2 regions of the Pseudomonas pergaminensis genome follow, and region 1 is predicted to be linked to the other one. Evidence: predicted binding sites of a transcription regulator. Region 1 holds the regulator's gene; the other holds the start of a gene.
What was found. The regulator sigma-54, encoded in region 1, starts transcription at its own class of promoters, with help from an activator protein. The targets are predictions, from matches to a motif close to ANTGGCATNNANNTTGCTNT.

Region 1 (4,458 bases):
GGTCACGAAAAGCTCGCCAGTTTGGGGTTGTGCATCGGGTTTTGCTTGATGATGGTGATGGACACGGCTTTGGGATAACGCCCGCTCCCTTGTAGGAGCCGGCTTGCCGGCGATCAATCCTTGAGACGTGCAGTGCGCTTGGCGACGCCTTCGCCGGCAAGCCGGGCTCCTACAGAGGGTTATTCGCCTTCGTCGAAGTAGTTGTTGATCAGCGCCACCAAGGCGTCCATCGCTTCCTGCTCCTGCTCACCTTCGGTCTTCAAGTGAATCTTGGTGCCCTTGCCCGCTGCCAGCATCATCATCGCCATGATGCTTTTGCCGTCGACCATCGATTCCGGTGAGCGCCCGGCGCGGATCTGACAGGGAAACTGCCCAGCCACACCCACGAATTTGGCGGAGGCCCGGGCGTGCAGGCCCAGCTTGTTGATGATTTCAATTTCCAGAGCGGGCATCGCGCAGGTGTTCCTTTCAGCTAAGGTCGCGGTGGCGGACCTGGACGTTCTTGAGGGTTTGTTGCAGCACCTGGCCCAGGCGCTCGGTCAGGTAGACGGAGCGGTGGTGGCCGCCGGTGCAGCCGATGGCGATGGTGACGTAGGCGCGGTTGCTGGCGGCGAAGCGTGGCAACCATTTGAGCAAGTAGCTGGAAATGTCCTGGAACATCTCCTCCACATCCGGCTGCGCTGCCAGGTAATCAGCCACGGGCTGATCCAGCCCGGACTGTTCGCGCAGTTCCGGCTTCCAGTAGGGGTTGGGCAGGCAGCGCACATCGAACACCAGGTCGGCGTCCACCGGCATGCCACGCTTGAACCCGAATGACTCAACAAGAAATGCCGTACCGGGCTCCGGCTGATTCAGCAGGCGCAGCTTGATGGCGTCGCGCAGCTGATACAGGTTGAGGCTGGTGGTATTGATCTTGAGGTCAGCGAGGTCAATGATCGGCCCCAGCAGCTTGGTTTCGTCTTCGATGGCTTCTGCCAGGGAACGGTGGGGGCTGCTGAGGGGGTGGCGTCGACGGGTTTCGGAGAAGCGCTTGAGCAAAGTCTCTTCGTCGGCGTCCAGGTAAAGCACATCGCAATGAATATGCTTGGCGCGCACTTCCTCGAGCAATTGCGGAAATCGCTCAAGGTGGCTGGGCAGGTTGCGGGCATCAATCGAAACGGCGACCAGGGGTTGCGCCAGTTCGGTGTGGATCAGCGCACGCTCCGCCAGTTCCGGCAGCAGGCCGGCGGGCAGGTTGTCGATGCAATAGAAACCGCTGTCCTCAAGAACATTGAGGGCGGTACTTTTACCCGAGCCAGAACGGCCGCTGACGATGATCAAACGCATGATTACTGCCCGTTCTGTTCATCCAGGACAACCTGGTACAGCGCCTCATTGCTACTGGCGCTACGCAGTTTGTCGCGTACTTCCTTGCGGTCGAGCATGCTGGCGATCTGCCTGAGCAGTTCCAAGTGTGCATCGGTGGCGGCTTGCGGGACCAGCAGAACGAACAGCAGGTCGACCGGGGCGCCGTCGATAGCGTCGAAATCGATGGGGGCTTCCAGGTGGAGCAGGGCGCTGACGGGTGTTTCGCAGCCTTTGAGGCGGCAATGAGGAATGGCGATGCCGTTACCAAAACCGGTAGAGCCGAGTTTTTCACGGGCAATCAGCGCATCGAACACATCCTGCATCTCCAGATCCGGCACTTCGCGCGCGATCAGGTTGGCAATTTGTTCGAGGGCTTTTTTCTTGCTGCCTCCCGGCACGTTCACGAGGGAACGGCCGGGGGTCAGGATGGTTTCAAGTCGGATCATGGGGGGAGAGTTAACGACCTGTACCTTGCATCAGGTGCAGATTCTTTTCCTTATGCTTTATGAGTTGGCGGTCCAGCTTGTCGTAGAGCGAGTCGATCGCCGCGTACATGTCTTCATGTTCTGCATTGGCGACGAGCTTCGCATTCGGTACGTGCAGGGTGGCCTCGATTTTCTGCTTGAGCTTATCGACCTCCATGATGACCTGCACATTGGTGATCTTGTCAAAATGCCCCGCCAGCTTGTTCAGCTTGCTTTCGGTGTATTCACGCAGGGGTTTGGTGACTTCCAGCTGGTGTCCACTGATGTTGACTTGCATACAGCTTCTCCTTCGTTGCCAGTGCATAAAGCGGCAGGTAGGAATACCTGCCACTGGAACGCTGTGGCCCGCCCGTCACATCAAACGCTTACGCTCGCTGGAAGGCGCGATCCCGAGGGACTCGCGGTACTTGGCGACGGTTCGACGGGCGACCTGAATGCCTTGTGCCTCCAGTAAACCAGCGATCTTACTGTCACTCAATGGCTTTTTCTGATTTTCCGCGGCAACCAGTTTTTTGATGATCGCGCGGATCGCCGTGGACGAGCATTCACCGCCTTCGGAGGTGCTGACGTGGCTGGAGAAAAAGTATTTCAGTTCATAAATACCCCGTGGGGTATGCATGAATTTCTGCGTGGTTACCCGTGAAATCGTCGACTCATGCATGCCAACCGCTTCGGCGATGTCATGCAGTACCAGCGGTTTCATCGCTTCGTCGCCGTATTCCAGAAAGCCGCGCTGGTGCTCGACGATTTGGGTGGCGACTTTCATCAGGGTTTCGTTGCGGCTTTGCAGGCTCTTGATGAACCAGCGGGCTTCCTGCAACTGGTTGCGCATGAAGGTGTTGTCGGCACTGGTATCGGCGCGCCGTACGAAGCCTGCGTATTGAGGGTTGACCCGCAGGCGCGGCACCGACTCCTGGTTCAGTTCCACCAGCCAGCGCTCGTTGTCCTTGCGCACGATGACATCGGGCACCACGTATTCGGCTTCGCTGGATTCGATTTGCGAGCCGGGACGCGGGTTGAGGCTCTGTACCAGCTCGATGACCTGGCGCAGGTCGTCTTCCTTGAGCTTCATGCGACGCATCAATTGGCTGTAGTCGCGGCTGCCCAGCAGGTCGATGTAATCGGTGACCAGACGCTGGGCCTCGGCGAGCCATGGGGTCTTGGCGGGTAGCTGGCGCAATTGCAGCAACAGGCATTCGCTGAGCGTGCGCGCGCCGATACCGGCAGGCTCGAACTGCTGGATGCGGTGCAGGACGGCTTCGATCTCGTCCAGCTCGATATCCAGTTCAGGGTCGAAGGCTTCAAGAATCTCTTCAAGCGTCTCGTCTAGATAACCCTGGTTGTTGATGCAGTCGATCAGCGTCACGGCGATCAGGCGATCGGTGTCCGACATCGGCGCAAGGTTCAGTTGCCACAGCAGGTGGCTCTGCAGGCTCTCGCCGGCGGAGGTGCGGGTGGTGAAGTCCCACTCGTCGTCATCGTTGCTGGGCAGGCTGCTGGCGCTGGTCTGGTAGACGTCTTCCCAGGCGGTATCGACCGGAAGCTCGTTGGGAATGCGCTCGTTCCATTCGCCTTCCTCAAGGTTGTCCACCGTAGGGGCGGTTTCCTGGTAGGAGGGTTCCTGCACGTCAGAATTGGGTTTTTGCTCGATGTTATCGGCCAGTGGGTCTGCGTTATCGAAGTCGTCGCCTTCTTCCTGGCGTTCGAGCATCGGATTGGACTCCAGGGCCTCCTGGATTTCCTGTTGCAGGTCCAGTGTCGACAATTGGAGCAGGCGGATGGCCTGTTGCAGCTGCGGTGTCATCGTCAGCTGCTGGCCCATTCTCAGGACTAGCGATGGTTTCATGGCAGGGGCTTAACACCTTATTCGCCGGCGCAATGCGCCATCCACGACAGGGCGCGTGAGCGCCAAACATAAGCAAATTATATGCCTGATGTCGGGGGCTTTGCCTAGAGCGCGGTAACAATAAAAATCCGGAGGTTTTCATTGACTCCCGCGCACCTTGGCAAACGGCCTTGACACCACGGTGTTTACAGGCGGAACTCGTGACCCAGGTACACTTCCTTGACCAATTCGTTGGCCAGGATAGTGGCGGAATCGCCTTCGGCAATCAGTTGGCCATCGTTGACGATATACGCGGTTTCGCAGATATCGAGCGTTTCACGGACGTTGTGGTCAGTGATCAGCACGCCAATGCCCTTGGCCTTGAGATGATGGATGATCTGCTTGATGTCGCCCACCGAGATCGGGTCGACGCCGGCAAACGGTTCGTCCAGCAGGATGAACTTGGGCGCGGTGGCCAGGGCGCGGGCGATTTCCACGCGGCGACGCTCACCACCGGACAGGCTCATGCCGAGGTTGTCGCGGATATGGTTGATGTGGAATTCCTGCAGCAGGCTTTCCAGCTCCTTGCGGCGGCCGTCACGGTCGAGTTCCTTGCGGGTCTCGAGGATGGCCATGATGTTATCGGCGACCGACAGTTTGCGGAAGATCGACGCTTCCTGCGGGAGATAGCCGATACCGGCGCGTGCGCGGCCGTGCATCGGCTGGTGGCTCACGTCCAGGTCGTCGATCAGGACGCGGCCCTGATCCGCCTGGACCAGGCCGACGATCATGTAGAAGCAG
Region 2 (4,458 bases), 1.3 Mb from region 1:
TGGCAAAACTACCCAGCGGGCTGGCTGCAGCGGACAGGAACGACACGGTGGCAAAGATCCGATTGCGATGCGACTTGGGGGTCGCCAGCAACCTGACGGCAGAGGTCGGGATATTGATCAGCATCAGGCCCACCCCACCGCAGAAAAATGCCAGCGGCACGACGACCACTGATGAAAGTGTGCCGGCCAGCCACAGGTTGCCCCCCAACAGTGCAAAGCCCAGCGCGACACAGAAGTCACGGGGCATTCGCTCGGTCAGCCAGCCGGTGATCCTGTAGCTGCCCAGCAGGATGCCCAGGCCAAAGCAAGTATCCAACAGGCCGAGGTAGGTGACCGGGTAGTGGATAACGGTCTTGACGTAGAGCGGCAACAGGATCGTAAAGAATGGAAATAGCGCAAAGTTGACGAGCATCGCCACCAGGGCCAGGTAGAACTCGACCTTCACGCCATAGACCGCCTTGAAGCCCGAGTAAATCATGCGCCAGCCGTTGGCAGTCGGGGCTTGTTCATCCGGGGGGCTGGCACCGAGGTGGCGTGGGATCGATGCAATCAAGGCTGCCGCGCCAAGCATCGCAAAGAAGTCGACGGTAAACGCCAGCGTGGTGCCGAAACTGAAAATCAACGCGCTGGCCATGATTGGCCCAAGCAGGTTGGAAATGGACGAGAGCATGCTTTTGGTGCGCACGGCCAGTGAGACCTGATCGTCGCGCGCAAACAACGGAATAATCGAGGATTGCAGCGGGTCGCGGACGCCCGCGACGGCACTGTTGACCAGCATCAGGGCGCCGACGGTCCAGGGGTTGAACAGTTGCGTGGCAGAGAGCACCACCATCAACAGCGCGGTCAGCAGGCTGGTAAGAGAGGCGAGTTTGAGGATCAGGATCTTGTTGTACTTATCGCCCAGCCACCCCAGCAGGGGGCGGGCCAGTACCTCCGCTGCGATGGAGCAGGCGATCATGTTGGCGAAGGCGAGGGCTGAACCGGTTTGCTGCAAGGCCCACCAGGCCACGGCCAATTGGTTGCAGCGGCCACCAAGCACCACCAGCAAAAAGCTGAATTGTATTTTCAGCAGGCGCCGGTCGAGGGCCGGCAGGGCCCACATAGAGCGCTTGATATCGGTTATTCGCTCGGTGGATTCAACCGCGCTTCGAGCTCAGCGACTTTTGCTTCCAGGCTTTCCAGGCGTGCACGTGTGCGGGCCAGCACGACCATCTGGCTGTCGAATTCTTCCCGGCTCACCAGGTCGAGTTTGCTGAAACCGCTTTGCAGCAATGCCTTGAATTGGCTTTCGATTTCATTGCGGGGCAGGGGGGTGTCGCCGCTGAACAGGCGAGAGGCGTGGCCGCTCAGGGCGTCGAGGAGGTCTTTGGGCGCGAGCATGGGAAATATTCCGGAAAACTGTTGGCCGGCAGTGTATCACGCAGCGTCTATAGTCTTTTTTGACGTCCTTGGCGCACGGTTTTCGCGCAGGGGGGCGGGCGGCGGCGCACTGTTTTTGTGCGCATTGGCACCGCCGAAAAGCCCAGTAGGTGGGCATAAGTGGGCAAAGGACTGATTTCAGTGATTTTTACGGAGCTGGCAAGGTTTCTGCTTAGACGATCATGACCCATGCACTGATGCAGTCGCTGTGACGAATGCAGTGCGCCGACGGATCAGGGGTACAGGTTTCGTCACCAGTGGTTCGCTGGCGTCGCAACGGCATCTGCTCTTGCGACGACGCGTTACAAAGCCAGGCACTGCGCTTAGACTTGAGACGGGTTTGTTTTCCTGGGGCAAGTCCACCAATTCGGGAGAGAGTTTTCATGAAGCTAGTCACTGCCATCATCAAGCCGTTCAAGTTGGACGATGTACGCGAGTCGTTGTCCGAGATCGGCGTGCAGGGCATTACCGTTACTGAGGTCAAAGGCTTCGGTCGGCAGAAGGGTCACACCGAGCTGTATCGCGGCGCGGAATACGTGGTCGATTTCCTGCCAAAGGTGAAGATTGATGTCGCCATTGACGACAAGGATCTTGACCGGGTTATCGAGGCGATAACCAAGGCAGCCAACACCGGCAAGATCGGTGACGGCAAGATCTTCGTGGTCAATCTGGAACAGGCTATTCGCATCCGTACCGGCGAAACCGATACCGACGCTATCTAAGCCGCCAAACCCCAACGCCCCAGGAGAAAACAATATGACTCTGCGTAAATTCGCAGGGCTCGGAGCCCTGTTGTCCATCGTAATGCCAAGCCTGGCCATGGCGGCAGACGAAGTGGCTGCTCCAGTCCTCAATTCCGGCGACACCGCGTGGATGCTCACATCCACCGCGCTGGTGCTGTTCATGACCATCCCAGGCCTGGCGCTGTTCTACGGCGGCATGGTGCGCTCCAAAAACATTCTTTCGGTGATGATGCAGTGCTTCGCCATCACTGGCCTGATCAGCGTGTTGTGGGTCATCTACGGCTACAGCATCGCGTTCGATACCACCGGTATGGAACAGGGCGTCGTCAACTTCAACTCCTTCTTCGGCGGCATGGGCAAGGCGTTCCTGGCGGGCGTTACCCCGGCCAGCATCACCGGGCCTGCAGCGTTGTTCCCGGAAGCGGTGTTCATCACCTTCCAGATGACCTTCGCCATCATCACCCCGGCGCTGATCGTCGGTGCGTTCGCTGAGCGTATGAAGTTCTCCGCGATGCTGATCTTCATGGCTATCTGGTTCACCCTCGTCTATGCGCCAATCGCGCACATGGTCTGGAGTGGTAACGGTGGCCTGCTGTGGGACTGGGGCGTGCTGGACTTCGCGGGCGGCACCGTGGTGCACATCAACGCCGGTGTGGCTGGCCTGGTGGCGTGCATCGTGCTCGGCAAGCGCAAAGGCTTCCCGACCACGCCGATGGCACCGCATAACCTGGGTTACACCCTGATCGGCGCGGCCATGCTGTGGGTGGGCTGGTTCGGTTTCAACGCCGGTTCCGCTGCTGCGGCCAATGGCACTGCCGGCATGGCGATGCTGGTCACCCAGATCGCTACCGCTGCTGCGGCGCTGGGCTGGATGTTCGCCGAGTGGATCACCCACGGTAAGCCAAGCGCACTGGGCATTGCCTCGGGTGTGGTGGCGGGCCTGGTTGCCATCACCCCAGCCGCTGGCACCGTTGGCCCGATGGGCGCCCTGGTGATCGGCCTGGTGGCCGGTGTGATCTGCTTCTTCTGCGCCACCAGCCTCAAGCGCAAGCTGGGCTATGACGACTCCCTGGACGCATTCGGCGTGCACGGTATCGGCGGTATCGTCGGTGCGATCCTCACCGGTGTGTTCGCAGCCCCTGCACTGGGCGGTTTCGGCACCGTGACTGATGTGGCGGCACAGGTCTGGATCCAGGCCAAAGGTGTTGGCTTCACAGTGATCTACACCGCAATCGTGACCTACATCATCCTCAAGGTGCTGGACATGGTCATGGGCCTGCGGGTTACCGAAGAGGAAGAGGCTGTCGGCCTCGACCTGGCGCAACACAACGAACGCGGCTACAACTTGTAATAGTGTGAAAAAAAGATGCCCGGCTTGCCGGGCATTTTTTTGTCTGTTGTTTGTCAGTCATAACGAGCTGTACCGGTTTTTATCCAGTGTTTGTGATGGGATGCACACGGCACTTTTCTGCGTGCCAATGTCTTACAGGCATGTGGGCGTATTCGGCACTTTGTTTTTTCCCAGAGCGCGCTAGAATGCGCGCCGATGGGCGGAGAACTGTATGTGGCAACAGACCCTGATTACCCTGCGGGCCAAGCCCCGGGGCTTTCACCTGGTAACCGATGAGTTGCTGGCCGGCTTGCCTGAATTGAAGGCCTGTCGCGTGGGCTTGTTGCATCTGTGGCTGCAGCACACCTCGGCCTCGTTGACCGTCAACGAGAATGCCGACCCGGCGGTTCGCCGTGACTTCGAGCGTTATTTCAACTCGCTGGTGCCCCAAGGCCTTGCAGGGTTTGAACACAACGACGAAGGTCCGGATGACTTGCCGGCGCACTTCAAGGCCAGTCTCCTGGGCTGCCAGCTGAGTTTGCCGGTGAAGGCCGGCCGCTTGGCGATGGGGACCTGGCAAGGTGTTTATCTGGGCGAGCACCGTGATCATGGCGGTGCTCGTAAAGTCCTCGCCACCTTGCACGGTGATGGGGCATAAGCCACTGGTTATCCAGTGGATGTTGATTTTTTTCCAGCAGCCATCGACAGAGGGTGAAGCTGGGCTATAACTAATCTGCTTTTCGCAAGTCATGAGGTAGAACATGAGCGACGATGATCTGGAAAACGACGAACTCGAAGTAGGTGACGAAGACGACACCGAAGAAGGTCTTGAAGCGGCGGCGGAAGACGTTGCTGACGACGACGGTGGCGATGATGCACCTGTCCCGGCTGCCAAAGGCAAAGCCAAGGCAGCGGTGTCGGTAGACGAATTGCCGAGCGTTGAAGCCAAGAACAAAGAGCGTGATG

Region 2: the regulator sigma-54 is predicted to act here: its motif matches at 1,575-1,594, upstream of glnK (P-II family nitrogen regulator).

Annotation. Positions count from the first base shown of each region.
Region 1 is NZ_CP078013.2:1,030,215-1,034,672, forward strand. It holds gene KUA23_RS04625 (ZIP family metal transporter) at 1-78, shown strand, start outside; gene KUA23_RS04630 (HPr family phosphocarrier protein) at 180-452, opposite strand; gene rapZ (RNase adapter RapZ) at 469-1,326, opposite strand; gene ptsN (PTS IIA-like nitrogen regulatory protein PtsN) at 1,329-1,793, opposite strand; gene hpf (ribosome hibernation-promoting factor, HPF/YfiA family) at 1,804-2,109, opposite strand; gene KUA23_RS04650 (RNA polymerase factor sigma-54) at 2,185-3,678, opposite strand; gene lptB (LPS export ABC transporter ATP-binding protein) at 3,864-4,458, opposite strand, start outside.
Region 2 is NZ_CP078013.2:6,385,860-6,390,317, reverse strand. It holds gene KUA23_RS29240 (MFS transporter) at 1-1,102, opposite strand, end outside; gene KUA23_RS29235 (accessory factor UbiK family protein) at 1,120-1,380, opposite strand; gene glnK (P-II family nitrogen regulator) at 1,803-2,141, shown strand; gene KUA23_RS29225 (ammonium transporter) at 2,176-3,513, shown strand; gene KUA23_RS29220 (secondary thiamine-phosphate synthase enzyme YjbQ) at 3,725-4,150, shown strand; gene sutA (transcriptional regulator SutA) at 4,254-4,458, shown strand, end outside.